3 regions of the Chloroflexus sp. MS-CIW-1 genome follow, and region 1 is predicted to be linked to each of the others. Evidence: riboswitches for the same ligand, from Rfam matches in the RefSeq annotation. Region 1 holds a riboswitch; each other region holds the start of a gene.
What was found. A riboswitch is a leader RNA that binds a small molecule or an ion and turns the genes downstream of it on or off. The one in region 1 is predicted to bind S-adenosylmethionine.
Positions count from the first base shown of each region.

Region 2: linked by a shared signal. The riboswitch ahead of QTO31_RS09875 (homocysteine synthase) and the one ahead of mtnA (S-methyl-5-thioribose-1-phosphate isomerase) in region 1 are both predicted to bind S-adenosylmethionine.
Region 3: linked by a shared signal. The riboswitch ahead of QTO31_RS04230 (trans-sulfuration enzyme family protein) and the one ahead of mtnA (S-methyl-5-thioribose-1-phosphate isomerase) in region 1 are both predicted to bind S-adenosylmethionine.

Region 1 is NZ_JAUBWR010000001.1:2,327,721-2,333,818, reverse strand. Features, by position in the region: gene QTO31_RS09265 (carbohydrate kinase family protein) at 1-178, opposite strand, end outside; gene QTO31_RS09260 (hypothetical protein) at 225-1,286, opposite strand; gene mtnA (S-methyl-5-thioribose-1-phosphate isomerase) at 1,283-2,326, opposite strand; SAM riboswitch class I at 2,386-2,482, opposite strand; gene QTO31_RS09250 (hypothetical protein) at 2,525-2,668, shown strand; gene secF (protein translocase subunit SecF) at 2,628-3,629, opposite strand; gene secD (protein translocase subunit SecD) at 3,680-5,068, opposite strand; gene QTO31_RS09235 (DsbA family protein) at 5,560-6,098, opposite strand, start outside.
Region 2 is NZ_JAUBWR010000001.1:2,505,036-2,511,133, reverse strand. Features, by position in the region: gene QTO31_RS09890 (aminoacyl-tRNA deacylase) at 1-161, opposite strand, end outside; gene QTO31_RS09885 (sensor histidine kinase) at 165-1,001, opposite strand; gene QTO31_RS09880 (homoserine O-acetyltransferase MetX) at 1,264-2,400, opposite strand; gene QTO31_RS09875 (homocysteine synthase) at 2,463-3,758, opposite strand; SAM riboswitch class I at 3,860-3,971, opposite strand; gene QTO31_RS09870 (HAMP domain-containing histidine kinase) at 4,195-5,208, opposite strand; gene galT (galactose-1-phosphate uridylyltransferase) at 5,345-6,098, opposite strand, start outside.
Region 3 is NZ_JAUBWR010000001.1:1,062,445-1,068,542, forward strand. Features, by position in the region: gene QTO31_RS04220 (acetyl-CoA C-acyltransferase family protein) at 1-1,035, opposite strand, end outside; gene QTO31_RS04225 (GNAT family N-acetyltransferase) at 1,520-2,068, shown strand; SAM riboswitch class I at 2,627-2,733, shown strand; gene QTO31_RS04230 (trans-sulfuration enzyme family protein) at 2,807-4,003, shown strand; gene QTO31_RS04235 (methylenetetrahydrofolate reductase) at 4,007-4,930, shown strand; gene map (type I methionyl aminopeptidase) at 4,967-5,743, shown strand; gene QTO31_RS04245 (hypothetical protein) at 5,782-6,045, shown strand.

The DNA of each region.
Region 1 (6,098 bases):
GCAGAGCGAGATTGTAGGCGATATTCCCGGCCACCCCACCGCGCAATTTACGCATCGAGTCTACCAGAAAACTGACTGAAATGATATGCGCTTTGTCGGTGAGCATAAAATCTTTAAAATAGCCAGGAAAATCCATAATGTAATCAAATGCAAGTGAACCGGTAACCACGATTTTCACGGTGTTTTCTCCTTGCCTGGCCTGCAATCAACAGGTTAGGCCCTATCTAAGTAGTCCTCGAATCCAGATTCTGTTGAAGTAACTGTACTGTTTCGAGACAAAGGTCTAATGCTCGCTCGGCATAATCAGGACTCATATAGCTTAAACTGCCAGTAAATGAGAGGAATGATTGCTGTTGGACCAAGGTCATCGGCAGGCCAGTAGCTGCTGCAACCCGTTGCATTGCCTGCACAACCTGATCGCACAGCCCGGCAGCCTGGACACTGTTCAGCACTCTGGGTTCAGTTGGGACGATTCCCCAAGCCAGACAGCCACCATCGGTCAAAAACTCGGCCAGCTCTGTTGCAGTGTGCAGGAGGAGATCGATTTGTTCGATCACATGAAAGCCTATCACATCCACCGGCAGGTGCAAAAGTTCTGACCAGTGTACACGACCTCTCAGAAACAGACCACAATGAACAGGGAGATCGGCGAGAAACCGACTGAGCAGATCAAGTCCCTCTTCCCAGGTCAGTGGACACAGTGGAGTCAAGAGTGCATCAAGGAAGGGTTCCTCAATCATTGCCAGCCGATGAGAGGCGTAGCCCTGCAACTGCTGGTGATGCCACCATACTCGTAAACTACAAAGTTGGAGTAACACCTCTCGCCATGCCGGTTCATAGGCCAGCGGGCGTTCTTGGTCATCGGTCAGCGCCAGACTCAGACTAACCGGACCAATCGTTTCGTACTTCAACACAAGCGGTTGCCGTTCTTCGGCATTTAAGCGGCGTAACAGCTCGTCCAACACCGTCACAGCCGGGCCGCTCAGCGCTGCAAATTGGGCCTCACTGCGCAGGTAGGCCAGACTAACCCGGTTGGCCTCACGCTCCAGAGTTTCCTGTTCGACCGTCAGCCGGTCACGTTCGACATCGATCTGAAGGCCTGGCAACCCTTGTGCTGCCAGCGCAAATGGCGTATCGGCCAATGTTCGCGGCGGTGGTAACGGACAGGCTGGCGTCTGTGGCAGGTACCGGCAAATGAACTGGGCTACCACGCCCGGATTCGTGTGGGGAAGACCACCGCGTAAGAGTGGCTGACAAGCCGGCACAAGCGAACCCAACCCACTCATTGCTTACTCTCAAGCTGACGCAGTGCAGCCACGAATGGTGGACGCACAACGCCCCGTTCAGTAATGATAGCCGTAATCAATTCGTGGGGCGTGACATCGAACGCCGGATGCGCGGCAGGGACACCATCGGGAGCAATCGCAACTCCGGCAATACGGGTTACTTCGTTGGGGTCACGCTCTTCGATAGGAATGTCGGCACCGCTGGCAGTGTTGAGATCAATGGTAGAGTAAGGGGCAGCAACGTAAAACGGAATATTATGATAACGGGCAAGAATCGCTAATCCATACGTGCCAATTTTATTTGCCACATCACCGTTAGCTGCAATCCGGTCGGCGCCAACAATCACACAGTCTATTTGACCACGCTGCATCATAAAGGCGGCCATATTGTCAGTAATCAACGTTTGGGGGATACCGGCTTGGAGCAATTCCCAGGCTGTCAGCCGTGCTCCTTGCAAGAAGGGCCGCGTCTCATCGACAAAGACGTGAATAGGGCGACCCTGCGCAAATGCCGTGCGGATTGGGGCGAGGGCTGTGCCATAACCAGCGGTAGCCAGGCCACCGGCGTTGCAATGAGTGAGAACATGTCCGCGTAGTGGAATCAGTGGTGCGCCATGATCGCCGATGGCATGGCACATTGCCAGATCCTCGGCAAAGATCGCTTCGGCCTCCGCCAGAAGCGCTGTCTTCATCATGGTGACATCTTCGTTCAACAGCGCATGAGCCTGGCGCACCATCCGGCTGGTTGCCCAGGCTAGATTAACAGCGGTTGGTCGCTGGGCATCAAGGGTGCGTTTAGCCTGTTCTAATTCGGTCAGCAACGCAGCAGGCGTATTCGCATTGCTACGCTGGGCAACCAAAGCCATCCCATAGGCAGCAGTGCAGCCGATTGCCGGTGCACCGCGTACCTGCATGCTCCGAATGGCAAAGACCACTGCATCCAGGTCGGTGCAGCGCACGACTTCAACAATGTGCGGTAATTTACGCTGATCGATCAGACAAACGGCGTTGTCTTCCCACCAGACAGTGCGGAGTTCCATAGGCGTCGTAATTAAGATGGAGCCACTCGCACGGCGAGAGGCTCCGATAAACTTCGTTCCTCTCATCTTTCGGCAATTGCCGCTGGATTTGGCACCTTCCCCGCAGGGGGTTGCCGGGCGTCATCGGGCCAGTCCCTCAGCCCATCTCGATGAGCATCTGAAGTTCGCCGACGCACTATGGCGCCGCATACGAACGTTGTGAGCGATTATATCACGAGTACCGGTTTACAGCAAATTGTGATGTTGATACGGCAGGCAGTGTTAACGGTTTCAGTGACCTGGTTTGACCTGATTGATCAGGTTACATTGCTGGAGCCGTCTCATCGCGCCGACCGCGCTTAAACCAATGACGCCATTCTCGATGTTCCCACACGACCAAAAGCTGAGCCGCATTGAAGATTGATGAGTAGGTCCCGCTGATGAGGCCGATGAGCAGCATCAAGACAAAGTTCCGGATAGTATCACCACCAAACAACAAGAGGGCAGTAAGTGTAAAGAAGGTGGTAAGCTGAGTGTTGATCGACCGTGGGAGAGTCTGCACCAGACTATGGTTGACAATATCATCGAAGGTTTCAGCCGGATGCCGATTCAGCAGGTTCTCACGAATGCGGTCGAACACAACAATGGTATCGTGTACCGAAAAGCTAAGGGTTGTTAGCAAAGCGGTCAGGAAGAGCGCATCGACCTCTAAGCCGATGGTTGCGCCTAAAACGGCAGCAATCCCAAGTACTACCAATACGTCGTGCAGCATCGCGATAATGGCACATACGCCGTAGCGGACAGGGTGCGGTGCCTTGCGGAAGGCCCAAGTCAGGTAGAGCAAGATAATTAGTGACGCGCCGAGCACGGCAATAATCGCACTGCGGGTTGATTCGGCACTGACGGTTGGTCCAACACTTTCCAGTCGTTCCCGACTAACGTTGCCAAATTCGGTAGAGAGTGCCTTCATCACGGCATCAATTTCGGTGTTGGGATCCGACTCGCTAAGTGGACGGGTGCGTACTAATGCGGCTGCTACTGCTTTCCCGTCAATTTGGGTTGGGCTGAGCTGAACCAGTGCATTCTCGAAGCCCGCTGCGGCAAACGCTGCTGCGATCCGATCAGTGCTCAAACGCTCAGGCGCGGTCTCAGGAAAACGCAATTCCCACAATGCACCACCGGCAAAGTCAATGCTTGGACGCAGGCCGATAGTAAATCGCCCGGTAGTGACTAAAGGATGCAAGAAGAGCATATATAAGCCCGGCAAGATCACCAGGATTGAAAACGTAAACCACCAATAGCGACGGCGGACAAGATGTTCCATACAGGTGTTACTCCCATTCACGATCACAGGTGAACGATGTCGTTGAATACCTACGAGACAGCCTGCGCAGTTGGTGTTGCTGAACGGCGATCCACGCCAAACCACCAGGCACGTTCATCGCTAAACAACGGCAGGAGCAGACGTAGAAATGTTCGTGAGACAACAACAGCAGTGAACAGACTGATCACAATGCCGAGACCAAGTGTAAGCGCAAAGCCTTTGATCAAACTGACACCGAAGCTGTTGCCGAACATAAACAGCACAATACTCGTGATCAAGGTTGAAACGCTTGAGTCGCGGATGGCTGGCCAGGATTCAACGAAACCTAATTCGAGCGCACTGCGAATATCACGTCCGCGGCGGTACTCTTCGCGGAGGCGGGCAAAGATCAATACGTTGGCATCAACGGCGAGTCCAATCGAGAGAATAAATCCGGCAATACCGGGCAGGGTCAGTGTGATCGGAATCAGACGGTAAATCGCGAAACTGATGATCGTGTAGATGAGCAGTGCAACCGTTGCAACGACGCCGGGTCCCCGATAGAATAAAATCATAAAGGCTGCGACCACCGCCAGACCAACAACTCCGGCTGTAATACTGGCTGCTACACTCTCTCGCCCCAGGGTCGCCGTCACCGTTCGGCTCGTCTCGATCACGAGTGGAACCGGCAGAGCACCGTACTTCAACTGATTGAAGATACGATTACGATCAGCTTCCGTACTTACTTCAATAATTCCAGAACCATCGGTTAACGCGGCGTTAATCACCGGACAACTGACAACCACATTATCAAGCACAATACACATTGGCCGCCCAACATTTGCGGCAGTAAATGAAGCTAACCGTCTTGCTGATTCGCCACGGAAGGCAAACGAGACAGCCGGTCGGCTACCAAGTGCACCACCCTGCGAAAAGGTGGGTTGTACGGCGCTGGTATCGAGATCGGCGCCATCGGTAATGCTCTGATAAATTGGGCCGAGGCTCGTTACATCGGTAACGGTATCGCTCTCGGCTAACTGGGGAGGATTCGGACTACTCGAGGTGCGCACGATAGTGCCGTCGGCCAGATATTGACCTTGCGGGTCGATAAATTCCAAGCGACCGGTACCACGTAATGTTTCAATTGCCTGTTCGGGATTGGCAACCCCCGGCAACTCGACAATGATCCGGTTGTTTCCAGCCTGCTGCACAACCGTTTCGCCGACACCGAGTGCGTTGACCCGCTGTTCGATCACACGAGCAGCAGTGGCAATCTCGTCTGCGGTTGCATCAGGATCGGCTGAGCGTAGCAACACCTGTATACCACCTTGGAGATCGAGGCCAAGACGGATGCTGACATCGCGGCCAAAGAAGATATTGTTCGGGGCAAAGTTCACGGCCAATGCCAGTCCGGTAGCACTAATAATGAGCAGAAGCGATAAAAGATTACGATTTTGCACGGTCGAGTGCTCCTCAACGTAATATCGAAAAAGCCGACCTATTATAGGTTGGTCGCAGCAGCGCGTCAAGACTTGACACCACGAGCTGCATACCACCGACGAAGATTATGCACTCTCGCACGATAACACCCGACTTAGTCACTGGATGCGCGGGTCTATGGCCCACGTTGTGGAGCGCGTGACAGGAAAGCATCGGCTGACGTGTAAGCGCACCATTGTACCTCTAGCCCCCGTTTGCGGAGGGGTAAACCCTATCCCGCCTTGCGCTAACGAGCATGATTGGCGCGCCAACAGGATTGGCAGCGCGTCGTCGGAACGGGAAGTTGAGCTTCTCTACACCTTACGGAGAGGTTGGGGACTCACCGCTTCTAACTCGTAGCGCACCGCTCTGCCCATAGGTCGTATCTTGTTGCATGCGCCCTGACGATTGCTGAATGCACCCTATGATGCCCATCGGCGTCTAACCTAGTTTGCGTTGGTGACAGGAATGTTTAGCGCCCCGCTGCCCGCAAAGCCGCATCAATGGCAGTGAACAACCGACTCGAATCAACAATCTGACCGTTCACGCTAAACGATGGTGTTGCCTGCACACCGAGGGTAGCCGCATCTTTGGCTGCGGTCAAGATTGCCTCACGGTGCGTTCCGGCCTGCATACATGCCTCAAATGTTGTCCGGTTAATGCCGATGATGCCGGCATAGCCGCTGAATGTATTAAGGGGTGAACTCAGTTGCGCCCAGAGGCTCTGATTGTTGAAAAGCTGATCGTGCATCTCCCAGAACTTGCCTTGATCACCGGCACATCGTGCTGCTTCCGCCGCTGCAACGGCGTTGGGATGGATGTTGGTGAGTGGCAATTCATGGAAGATAAACTGTACCCGACCGGTGTTAATATAATCACGTTCAAGAATTGGCGCCAGATTGCGCGAGAAATATGCACATCCTGGACACTGAAAATCCTCAAAGGCAATCACTTTTACCGCAGCGTCGGGATTGCCTTTGTAATAGAAGCCCTCTGCTGTGCGTCCGACTG
Region 2 (6,098 bases), 180 kb from region 1:
CCAGGACCACTGACAACCAGGGTTTTGAAGACATGCGCTGCCGGCACGTCAAGAGCTGCGGCTACTGCTACTGCATCTGGCGCGGATGGATCATATTTGTGGATGGTATAAGGAATGCTATAACGTTCGAGTAAACGCATTGAATTGAGCTTCTCGGCCATAGGTTACATTGTTTCTGTCTCGATAAGGGGAATAGTGATAAAAAAGGTTGTCCCTTGTCCTGGCTGGCTTTTCACCGCAATCAGTCCTCCCATACGATGACAAAGTTGTCTGGCAATGGCCAGTCCAATACCTACGCCGCCGGAGCGTTGGGTGAGCGGTTCTTCAAACCGCGTGAATGGCTCAAACAAGCGATCAAGCTGGGCCGCACTCATTCCAATGCCGGTATCGCTCACGCTAAGGTTCAACATTGCCGAGCCATCGGCATGCTCTTGAACAGCGACGGTCAGTTTGATTTCACCGCGATGCGTGAATTTTACGGCATTCTGCAACAGATTCAACAAAATCCGTCGCACTTTGTCGCGATCGATGATAATAATCTTGCGTGGATCAACCTTCAGGTCAACAATCAGGGAATTCTGCTGAGCCTGTGCCAGCGGAGTTATTGTGTTTTGTACCTCATCAACCAGTAAGCTAATCGGCCATCGTCCGGGCACAATTGTAACATCACCGGCTTCCAGCCTGGCCAGCTCGATCATATCATTGATCAGATGCAATAGTTGTTCGGCTGCTCCACGCATTCTGGTCAGTTGATCTTTCGCCCGCTCCGGAGATAACGTACCTTCTCGAACATCTTCATAGAGCAGCTCACAGTATCCTAGAATAGTTGTTAACGGTGTGCGCAATTCGTGACTGATATTGGTGAGAAACGCGCTCTTGGCGCGAGCCGCTGCCGAGGCTGCCGTTTGCGCTTCGAGCAGTACCCGTTCCAATTCTTTGCACTGCTGCACCTGAGCGGCTTCGTCATGATGATCTGCATGATTCGGCTGAAGTTCGGTCATGCCCGCCAGAATGAACTATCCTTCCCATTCGATGTCATCTGAATACCGAATTACTGCCTATAAGAGAGAAGGATTGCTGCGATAAAAACAAGACAAACATGTAACGCCAATGGCATATTGGCGCTGCCTGGGAATTTCAGCCGTAGTAACGGGTTGCACAAAAAATCACCGTCCAGTATGTTTGCCAGCCAGCTTTCATTATACGCTGTCAGATAGTATTTTTACAAGGGGAAAGAGAGTAAAAGTTTTGTTAATATAACATCTATTCTTTCATCAACTGTTCAAGGAAATCACGAATCAGCACACTCTGTGCTGTTGTATCGGTCAAGAACGCATCGTGTCCGGCATCGGTTGTGATCAAGTGAGTGGTGAATGATCGACCGACACTCTGGGCTGCGGCTGCCATCCGGTACGTTTCGGTTGGGGGGTAGAGCCAATCACTACTGTAAGCCAGTGCCAGGAAGCGAGCACGCGCCAGATCGAAAGCCGCTTCCAGGGAACCGTAGCGTGCGGCCAGATCCCAGCTATCCATAGCACGGGTGATCACCAGATACGAATTAGCGTCAAACCGGTCGTTAAAACGAGCTGCTTGATGTTCGAGATAGTGCTCGATGGCGAAGCATGGTCCAAGGTCGAGAATCTCACTATCAACCCGACGGCCAAAGCGCTGTTCGAGCTTTTCCTCACATAGGTAGGTGATATGCCCAAGCATACGCGCCACAGCCAAACCATCACGCGGTGGTTCGCCATCGTAGTAATCGCCGCCTCGCCAGCGGGGATCGGCCATAATGGCCCGTCGTCCAATATAATTCCAGGCGACCGTCTGTGGGCTAGAGCGGGCACTGGTCGCGAGCAAGATCGCACCGCGTACCCGTTCCGGGTACTCCACTGCCCAGGCCAGGGCTTGAAACCCTCCCATCGAGCCTCCTGCAACCGCCAGGAGGGTATCTATCCCCAACGCATCGATCAGACGTTGTTGGGCACGCACCATGTCTTCAATCGTAATAATGGGAAAGCGCGAGCCATAAGGCTTTCCATCCGCCGGGTGTGGACTCGAGGGGCCGGTTGAACCACGACAACCGCCGATCACGTTCGAGCAGATAACAAAGTAGCGATTCGTATCAAACGCACGTCCCGGCCCGATCATCGCATCCCACCAACCCGGTTTGCGGTCGGTAGGATGATGGTAACCGGCAGCGTGGGCATCACCGGACAGTGCATGCAAGATCAAAATTGCATTTGAGCGATCAGGTGCTAACTCACCGTATGTTTCGTAGGCTAACGTTAGTGGACCCAGTGTGGCGCCACTAGTCAGCTTCAGCGGGGTGGTCCAATACATGCGTTGAGTACGTACAATACCAACCCCTTCTGAGATTGGCGCATGGCTCAGTGCTTCCATCCAGATACTCCTTGCCGGACAGATCGCAGTGACACCATTGTCAGTGCGATCTGTCGCGGCCCCTATGAAGGTGTTCCGGCCAGTGCCTGATCGAGATCGGCAAGAATGTCGTCAATCGTCTCCAATCCAACCGAAAGCCGCACATAATCGTCGGTGACACCGGTTAATCGTTGCTCTTCCGGTGTTAACTGGCTATGCGTCGTTGTAGCTGGATGGATTGCGAGGCTCTTCGCATCGCCGATGTTCGCCAGATGCGAGAACAGACGAAGCCGCTCGATAAAGATACGACCGGCAGTGCGGCCTCCTTTCAGCCCAAAACCGACGATCCCACTCTGGCCGCGCGGTAAGTACTTCTGAGCAAGGGCGTAGCTCGGATGGCTGGGCAGACCAGGATAGTTGACCCACGCCACTTTGGGATGTTCGCTCAGGTAGCGAGCCACTGCCAGGGCATTTTTACTGTGCCGTTCCATCCGCAGGGGCAGGGTTTCCAAACCTTGCAAGAAGAGGAAGCTGTTGAACGGACTAAGCGCTGCGCCAATATCGCGCAAACCTTGCACGCGAGCTTTGATGATGTAGGCCAGATTGCCAAAAGCCTGAGTGTAGATCAAACCGTGATAGCTTGGATCGGGACTGGTGAATTCGGGAAACCGTCCGCTGGCAGCCCAATCGAACTTTCCGCTATCAACAATGATCCCACCGATGGCGGTACCGTGACCGCCAATATACTTAGTCGCTGAATGAATAACGATGTCAGCCCCGTGTTGAATCGGCTGCCATAGATACGGTGTCACGGTGGTTGCATCAACAATCACCGGCACACCCTGGGCATGCGCAATCGCAGCAATTCGCTCTAGGTCAAGCACATCGAGGCGCGGATTCCCCACCAGCTCGAGGAAAAAGGCTTTAGTACGACTATCAATTGCCGCCGCAAAACCGTCATAGTCACGCGCATCCACAAAGCGAGTCGTGATTCCCAATCGTGGCAGCGTATGGCGGAAGAGGTTGTACGTGCCACCGTAGAGGTCCGACGAGGCAACAATATTATCACCACTACCGGCCAAATTGAGGATCGCCAGCGTTTCGGCAGCCTGACCCGACGATAATGCTAGCGCTCCCACACCGCCCTCCAGGGCCGCCATCCGCTGCTCGAAGACATCGGTGGTTGGATTCATGATTCGGGTGTAGATGTTGCCGAACTCTTGCAGGTTGAACAGACGAGCAGCGTGATCGGTGTCCTTGAATTGATACGATGTTGTGGCGTAGATGGGTACTGCCCGCGAGCCAGTCGTTGGATCGGGAATTTGCCCGGCGTGGAGGGCAAGTGTCTCAAAACCGGTAAAGCGTGGAGCATCGGACATGACAACCTCCTCAGAATAGCTAAGCCAAATTGCAGGCAACAAAAACGCCCTCAACTTACGATGAGGGCGTGAAATCATTGCACAGGGCCATTCTTCCACGTCGCTCATCTTCCAGAACACTTCTGCCGGACTTAGCACCGTTCGTATGCGGCGACGCATACGAGGGTTGCTGCGGTTTCAACGGGCCGGTCCCTCCACCGCTCTGGATGAGTGCGTGTACGTTGTTGAGGTACAGTTATGGTGTCGCCTGCACCATACAGTATCGGTAATATAAACTATGCGACGCGGATTTGTCAAGTATCTTTGCAGCGTTTTCACTCCATCCGACAGTGATGAGCTGAGAGAGGGAGAGAGAAACTCCCAAACCGGCCGACGCAGGTGCAGAGGGGCGCAGCTTTCGCTTCCGACGGTGGCCTAGGCTGGTAGGACTTCTTGACTACGGCGCAGCAATCGGCCAATGAAACCAGGCGACGAAGAGATCACCGTGTGGACGGGCGCCAACATAGCCGCCGCCAATTGCCGCCGGGCCGTTGGGCAAGCCATACGCATTGGCGACCAGCTCGGCGCAAATGGCTAATCCGAACCCGTGCCCGCTGCTGCCGTCGCTACTGAAGGTAAACCCACCGTAAAACAGATCGCTCCATTGCAGACCGAACCGTTGCTCAAGCGCCGTGCGTTGTAGCAGATCAATGCGATTAGCAACGACAATCCGTAGTGAGGGTGTTTCACATTCAAAGATAGGGAAAATGCCAACCATTACCCGCCGGTCAGCGCTGTGGCGTGTAGCATTGTTGATCAGGTTGTAAAACACGCGATCAAGCGCCGAAAACTCAACACAACGGTCAGCAACCACACCATTATAACGGGCATCAACCGTGATACTGGCCTGACCATCGGGTAAACGGTAATCAGCGTGTTGCCACTTTTCAAGCAGCAGATCGACCCCGTGTGCACGTAACTCAATGTCGCGGGCAGTACGTACCGGATCAAGATCGGGTAAACAGTTGCGCATGATCTTCAGATGATCGCGAATCAGTAGATATATGCGCTCGATGTCATCTGGTCGTACCTGACCAAGTTCGATAAGCTGCAATTGCAGAGCTAGCGCCTGGAGCGAACCACCACGTAAGTCGTGGAGAACCTGGCCGAGATGGGCATCAGCCTGATGCAGTGAAAGATTGCGCAGTTCGTGCATCAAATCATGCCAATGCGTTTCTTGCAGTAATTGCTGCAAACGATGGAGATCAATCTGCCGTTGTTGATCAAATTCGGCAAAGATCGTGAGGAGGGTCTGATACAATTCCCGTACTGTTCTCTGTATGGTTTCAGGCAACTCGTGAATACTGGCGCTACTGCGGCTGCGCGTAAAAGGATCGTGGCGAAGGAAGGGCAGGTTACATGGCGCGAGAGCCTTGACAGTTTCATCGCTAAGTGGAAATGCGCCAGACATTTTAAACTCCTGGGTTGTGTCATCAGTACAACACTTCTTATCTCATAGTGTTGAACGGTATTATAACCGATTTTAGATGTTCACTGACAAGACATATAATTGTAAATATGTACATCCTGTCACACAGTATGTCACGTTAGTGATTATCACGAAGAAATGCGGCACAGGCTTCAGGAATACTGGGATTAATAAAAATGCCGCTCCCCAGCTCGAAACCGGCCATGTACGAGAGACGCGGTACCACAGCGAGATACCAGTGAAAATAGCCATTTTCAGGTTCTTTAGCTGGTGTTGAACGGAGCACCAGATTAAAATCAGGATCGTTCAACCGGTGGTATAGCCGAGAGAAGACTTCACGAATTGCATCGGCCAAACCATCCAGCTCTGGCTCGGTGATATGGAAGAAACTGGCTCGATGTCTGCGTGGTAAAATCCACATATGAAATGGTGAAGAAGCTGCGTAGAGGACAAAAGCAACAAACGCATCATTCTGGTAAACGATACGCTCACGCTGGGTCAGTTCATCGTCTAACATCGCGCAGAAGACACACTGACCAGTATCATCAAAAAAACGACGTGCTTCTTCAATACGATGACGAATATCGCCCGGTACAACCGGTACCGCCATAAGCTGGCTGTGCGGATGTTGGAGCGATGCCCCTGCTCGTTCACCGTGATTCTTGAAAATGACAACTTGCTCGATGCGCGGATCACTGCTCATCGCCAGACCACGGTTCAGATAGGTTGCCAGTATCAAACGTATCTCGGCGTGACTCATCAAACCAAGCGTAGTATTGTGCTGCGGATGTTCGATCAACACTTCGTGGTAGCCATAACCGCTTAACGTGCGTCGTACCCCCTCAAAGTGACGAACAACCGGCCCGTGTTCG
Region 3 (6,098 bases), 1.3 Mb from region 1:
GCTGCCGTTAGGATTCGTGCGATCTGGCGGTAATTCTAATTCGCGCATCACCGCCAATGCTTGCGCAGCAAAGGCTTCATTGACTTCAAAGAGATCGATATCTGCGATCCGTAGGCCGGTGCGTTCGAGCAAGCGGCGCACGGCTGGCACCGGGCCAATACCCATATATTTGGGTTCGACTGCCGCGTGACTATACCCTACCAACCGCGCCAACGGCTTGTAGCCACGTCGCTCGGCAGTAGCCCGCTCCATCAATACTACGGCAGCAGCCGCGTCGTTGATACTCGAGGCATTACCGGCCGTCACCGATCCGTCCTTCAAGAACACCGGTCGGAGTTTCGCCAGTTTATCGAGGGTTGTATCGCGTCGTACCCCTTCATCCACCGTGAACGCAGCCGTTCCCCCCTTCACTTTAATCTCAACCGGCACAATCTGACCGGCAAAGCGCCCTTCATCAATAGCGCGTGCAGCCCGCATATGGCTCTCGTATGCCAGTTGATCCTGATCTTCACGGCTAATACCCCACTTCGCAGCCACGTTTTCAGCCGTTACCCCCATATGGCAATCGTCGAACGGATCGGTCAGGGCGCCGACCATCATATCGACCACCTTCGAATCGTTCATCCGCGCACCAAAGCGCATTGCCGGGAGGCTATACGGCCCACGGCTCATACATTCCGCACCACCTGCGACCGCCGCTTCAACATCACCCTGCAAAATGTACTGAGCTGCCGAAACAATAGCCTGCAAACCACTGCCACACAGCCGGTTGAGCGTCAACGCCGGTGTTTCTACCGATAAACCACCACGAACGGCTGCATAGCGGGCCATATACATATCGTGCGGTTCAGTATTGATCACGTGCCCAAAGACCACATGACCAATCTCATCAGGTTGAACACCAGCCCGTGCCACTGCCTCGCGGGTAACCAATGCTGCCAGCTCGGTAGGGGGATGATCTTTCAGACTACCGCCAAACGTTCCAATAGCCGTGCGCACGCCGCTAAGCACTACGACTTCGCGCTTCTCACTCATGACAACCTCCTTGCGACGGATCGCCGGGCGACTCCGCCGGTTACTTGCCGAACTTCAAGGAACGATTACAATTATATCAGTATCAGCAACATGTTTTATACTGAATATCCGCAGGTGGTGGGTGTCGAAAAAACGTCTCGAGGATGATGAGCACGTTCAGGCTGTACACCCCTTCTGAAGAGGGAGGGTAGCCGTGCGTCGGATCTTCAGGGAGGGCCTGAACGTGGCTGCAAAATATGTAAGAGTTAAAAACGATGATCTCGGAGAGCCGATGCGGTCCTCAAGGGCAAAATGCCCTCGCTTCCGCAACAATGTGCGCAAGAGTACCTCGCGTCTGTCGCGATACAAGCACCTAGGTACGCGGGCATTGCACTTGCCTCTCTCGCGATACCTACACCGAGTAACCAGAGTGTAACTTCATGTGGTATATTTCACACACTTCATACAACAGATTTCCGCGTTAACCCACGGCAGGAGGCTGGGCATGGCCCAACGCAGTGTAGCGATGAGCAGTGTATCATTGAAGGACAACCGGCAGGTTACCATCAGACCCCTAGCCGAGAGTGATCGTGCAGCATTGACCGATTTCGGATTAAGTCTGCCCAAAGATGATCTGCTTTATCTCGAAGAAGACTTCACTAATCCCGAAATCATAACCCGTTTAGTCAATGCCTCATACGCCGAGAATTGGCGACAAATTGTCGCTATTGCCGACGACGGTTCGATAGCCGCATACGCTTCAGCTCGCCGCGTGCCAGGATGGTCAAATCACGTGGCCGAGCTACGGCTCCTTGTCAAACCCGGTTGGCGACGCTGCGGGCTTGGAATGCAGATGGCCCAGGCCATTGTTGAAACCGCTCGCGATCTGGGCGCCCAAAAGGTGACGGTCGCTATGCTGGCTGCCTTGAAGGCCGGTCAGGCCATCTTCTCACGATTGGGATTTGCCGTCGAAGGCCAGTTAACGCGCCACGCCATTGACCGTAACGGTGAACTGCACGATGTGGTGATTATGTCGGCATTCTTGAAGGTGTAGGGCGGCTGTAAGGTTTTTCAGAGTTTTCAATTTCGGGTCACATTCGACAACCAAACTGTTCAAAATGTAGAGTGACACGACGCACATTACGCACCCGCTGACAGCAAACCCTGATCTTCGCTCTTTCCCTGGGAGTGCGGGCCTCTGGCCCGCATGTGTGATGTTATGCTTCAGCGCAGATTGCCCGTGCGCTGTTAGTGCAAGTCTAGGATCGTGAGCCTCTGGCCCGCGTCGGACGCGGTGCGGCTATACCCCATTGGTTAGCGCATTAGCATACCATCAACCCTCGTTTACGGGGGCGCCAGTCCCTACCACTGCGCTGACGGGCATGATCGGCAAGCCAACGGGAGATTGGCACAGACGTTCGGCAGGACGGGAAGTTGCGCGACTCCGTACAGGCTACGGATAGGTTGAGAACCTCTCACTCCTCTCCACTCTCTCCTCAGTGACCACTGTCAGAGAGGAAAGAACTTTGAGAACCCCAAGATCGTCCAATTCACCATTGACAATAACCCATCACCCTGTTATACTCAGCCGTAATTGTATTGCAGAACGCTGCACTCATCCAGAGCGGTGGAGGGACCGGCCCTACGAAACCGCGCCAACCCGGCGGCATAATACCTGACGGGTGGCAACTCCGGCAGCAGAACGCTGGCAGATGAGAGGAGAGCGGCGTCTTCTCGCCAATCGGCAGGAGCACGTCACCTAATCTCTCATCGCCCTGATGAGAGGTTTTTTATGCCAAATGAACAGTTTTCTGGCCTCAGTACGGCCGCCGTCCACGCTGGAGAACCCCGCCAGCGCGCATTCGATGCCATTACGCCACCTATTGTGCACAGTGCAACGTACACCTTTCGTGATAGCGCCGAGCTGATCGCATTTCAATCAGGTGAACTCGAACGAGAAGAGTACGGTCGCTACGGAAATCCAACCGTTCGTGCCGTTGAGGCTCGCCTTGCCGCCCTTGAGTCACCATCAGCGCCAGCAGCCGCTCTCCTTTGTGCTTCGGGAATGAATGCGCTCACCACCGTGATGCTGGCGTTGCTCCCTAGCGGTAGCCACGTTATTCTGACTGACGACGGTTATCGGCGCACTCGCCAGTTTGTCCGCACAATGTTAGCACGGCTCGGCGTGTCGCATAGTGTGGTTGCCGCAGCCGATCCACTTGCCATTGCCGCAGCTATTCAACCAGGACGTACCCGACTGATCGTTACTGAAGCGCCGACAAACCCTTATTTGCGCGTCATTGATCTGGCAGCAGTGGCTCAGATCGCCCGTGAACATCGCATCAAAACCGTGATCGACGCCACCTTTGCCACACCGTATAATATGCGTCCTCTTGAATACGGTATCGACCTGGTTGTTCATAGCTGTAGCAAGTACCTGGCCGGGCACAACGACTTACTGGCTGGTGTGATCATCGGTCGACCGCCCCTTATCAGTGCTCTGCGCGAAACGCAGGGGATTTTGGGTGGCATTTGTGACCCGCATACCGCCTACTTGCTTGGCCGAGGGTTGAAGACATTTGCTCTCCGTATGGAACGTCACAATCAAAATGGGCAGGCAGTCGCTGAATTTCTCAGCCGTCATCCACGGGTCAGTCGGGTACATTACCCAGGCTTACCTTCGCATCCTGACCACGCCATAGCCCGTGCTCAGATGCGAGGGTTTGGCGGAGTTGTGTCGTTTGAAGTGGTTGGTGATCTCCAGACTGCAATGGCGGTTGTTGATCGGATGCGTCTCGCCTACATTGCGCCAAGCTTTGGCGGGGTGGAAAGTCTGGTTGAACAACCAGCGCTCATGAGTTACTATGAATTGAGTAGTGAAGAACGACTGGCGGTCGGTATCCGCGACAATCTCATCCGGCTTTCATGCGGAATTGAGGATGCGAGTGACTTGATCGCCGACCTGCAACAAGCTCTTGCCGACGAATAAGCTATGCACTCAACCCTCCAACGCCGGCTGGCCGCCGGCCAGATTGTAGTTACCGGCGAGATTGCTCCGCCAAAGGGGGCGGCCAGAAGCCATCTCGAAACCCTGGCTCAAAATATTCGCAATTATGTCGATGCAGTCAATCTGACCGACAATCAGCGTGGGATCGCCCGGATGTCGTCTTTGGGGGGGAGCGTCATTTTGCAGCAGCTCGGTATTGAACCGATTATGCAAATGACCTGCCAGCATCGTAACCGGATAGCTTTACAAGCTGATGCACTCAGTGCCTCCGCACTCGGTGTACGTAACTTGCTAGCAATGACCGGCGATCATCCACGCATTGGTGATCATCCAGAGGCCAAAAACGTTCTCGATCTGAATTCATTCCAGTTGATCCGCGTCTTGCGCACGTTGCGCGATCAGGCCACTTTCCAATCAGGTACACCGCTGAAAGAAGCACCCAGTTTCTTTATCGGCAGTGTCGCGAACCCGAACGTCGAACGGGCCGCACGGTTGGAAAAGAAGATTGAAGCCGGCGCAGAGTTCGTCCAAACCCAATTGATCTTTGATGTTGCACGTTTTCGGCAATGGATGGCCGATGTGCGGGCTGCCGGTTTGCATCAACAGGCGTACATCCTAGCCGGTGTGATGATCCTGCGCCGACCCAATTCAGCAATCTATCTACGCGATCACCTACCCGGCACGCTTATGCCAGAATCTGTGATCGAACGCATGCAACGCGCTGCCGATAGCGAAGCGGAAGGAATTGCCCTCGCTGCTGAGTTGGTGAATGAACTCCTTAGTATCGAGGGTGTTGCCGGTGTTCATATTATGTCGGTCGATTGGACACGTGCAATTCCTCGTGTCGTTGAACAAGCTGGCCTGCTGCCACGGCCACCGGCACCATCATCTGACGAGAATGTGCTATAACATGCTCAGTAAGTGCAAATAGAGCGAGAGTAGTCTATGGCTATCATTCTGAAATCACCGGCCCAGATAGAACTTCTACGCGCTGCGGGCCAACTGGTTCGACAGACGTTTAATGTGCTGCGTGAGTATATCCGACCGGGTGTCACCACGGCTGAACTGGACGCAATTGCTGAAGAGTTTATCCGTTCTCACGGTGCAGAACCGGTATACAAAGGATACGTGCCCGCTGGTCGCCGCGGGTATATTCCACCTTTTCCGGGTACGATCTGCGCCTCTATTAATGACGTGATTTGCCACGGCATTCCGAGTAAACGCGACCGGCTCCACCAGGGCGATATTGTCGGTATCGACATTGGGTTGCGCCTCAACGGTTGGATTGGTGATGCATGTGAGACCTTCGCTGTAGGTGACGTTGATGACGAGACTCAGCGTTTGCTCGACGTTACCCGGCGCTGCCTTGAACTGGGCATTGAACAGGCACGAGTGGGGAATCCTCTCCGGGCTATTGGCGCAGCGATCCAACGTTATGCCGAAGCCAATGGTTTCTCTGTAGTACGTGAGTACACCGGCCACGGGCTAGGTCGAAATCTACACGAAGAACCAACGATCCTCCATTACGATGATCCCCAGCAAACACGTAAGATCGTGGCTGGTATGGTGTTTACGATTGAACCGATGATCAACGCCGGTAAGGCAGCTACCAGAGTCGACCGCGATGGCTGGACGGTGCGTACTGCGGACGGTAAGCGGTCGGCGCAATTCGAGCATACGCTGGCGATAACGGAAGATGGACCGATTATCTTGACCGCTTGAATGACACGACTGGCAGCACAGCGCTGCCAGGAGGGCGTATGAAACTTGAAGAGGAACTGATCGCTGCACTTGCCAGCGGAGATCACGCACGTGCTATTGCGCTGGCTACCGAATTGCATAACCGCGGTCTCGATATAGCAGCCATCGAGACTGCACTGGCGCGTCAGCCTCACCTTGAAGAACAGCTTTGGGAGACCTTAAAACAGGTGATCCCTATTTCACGGCGTGCCCTGAAGCGACGAGCGATCCGCGCCGCCGAAGAACGAGACTGGGGAAGCTGGGAAGAAGGACGCCGTCGTTGACCAGGTGCAGAGCGATTCGTAGCAAAGATGATGTATAGCATCTAAGGATGCTT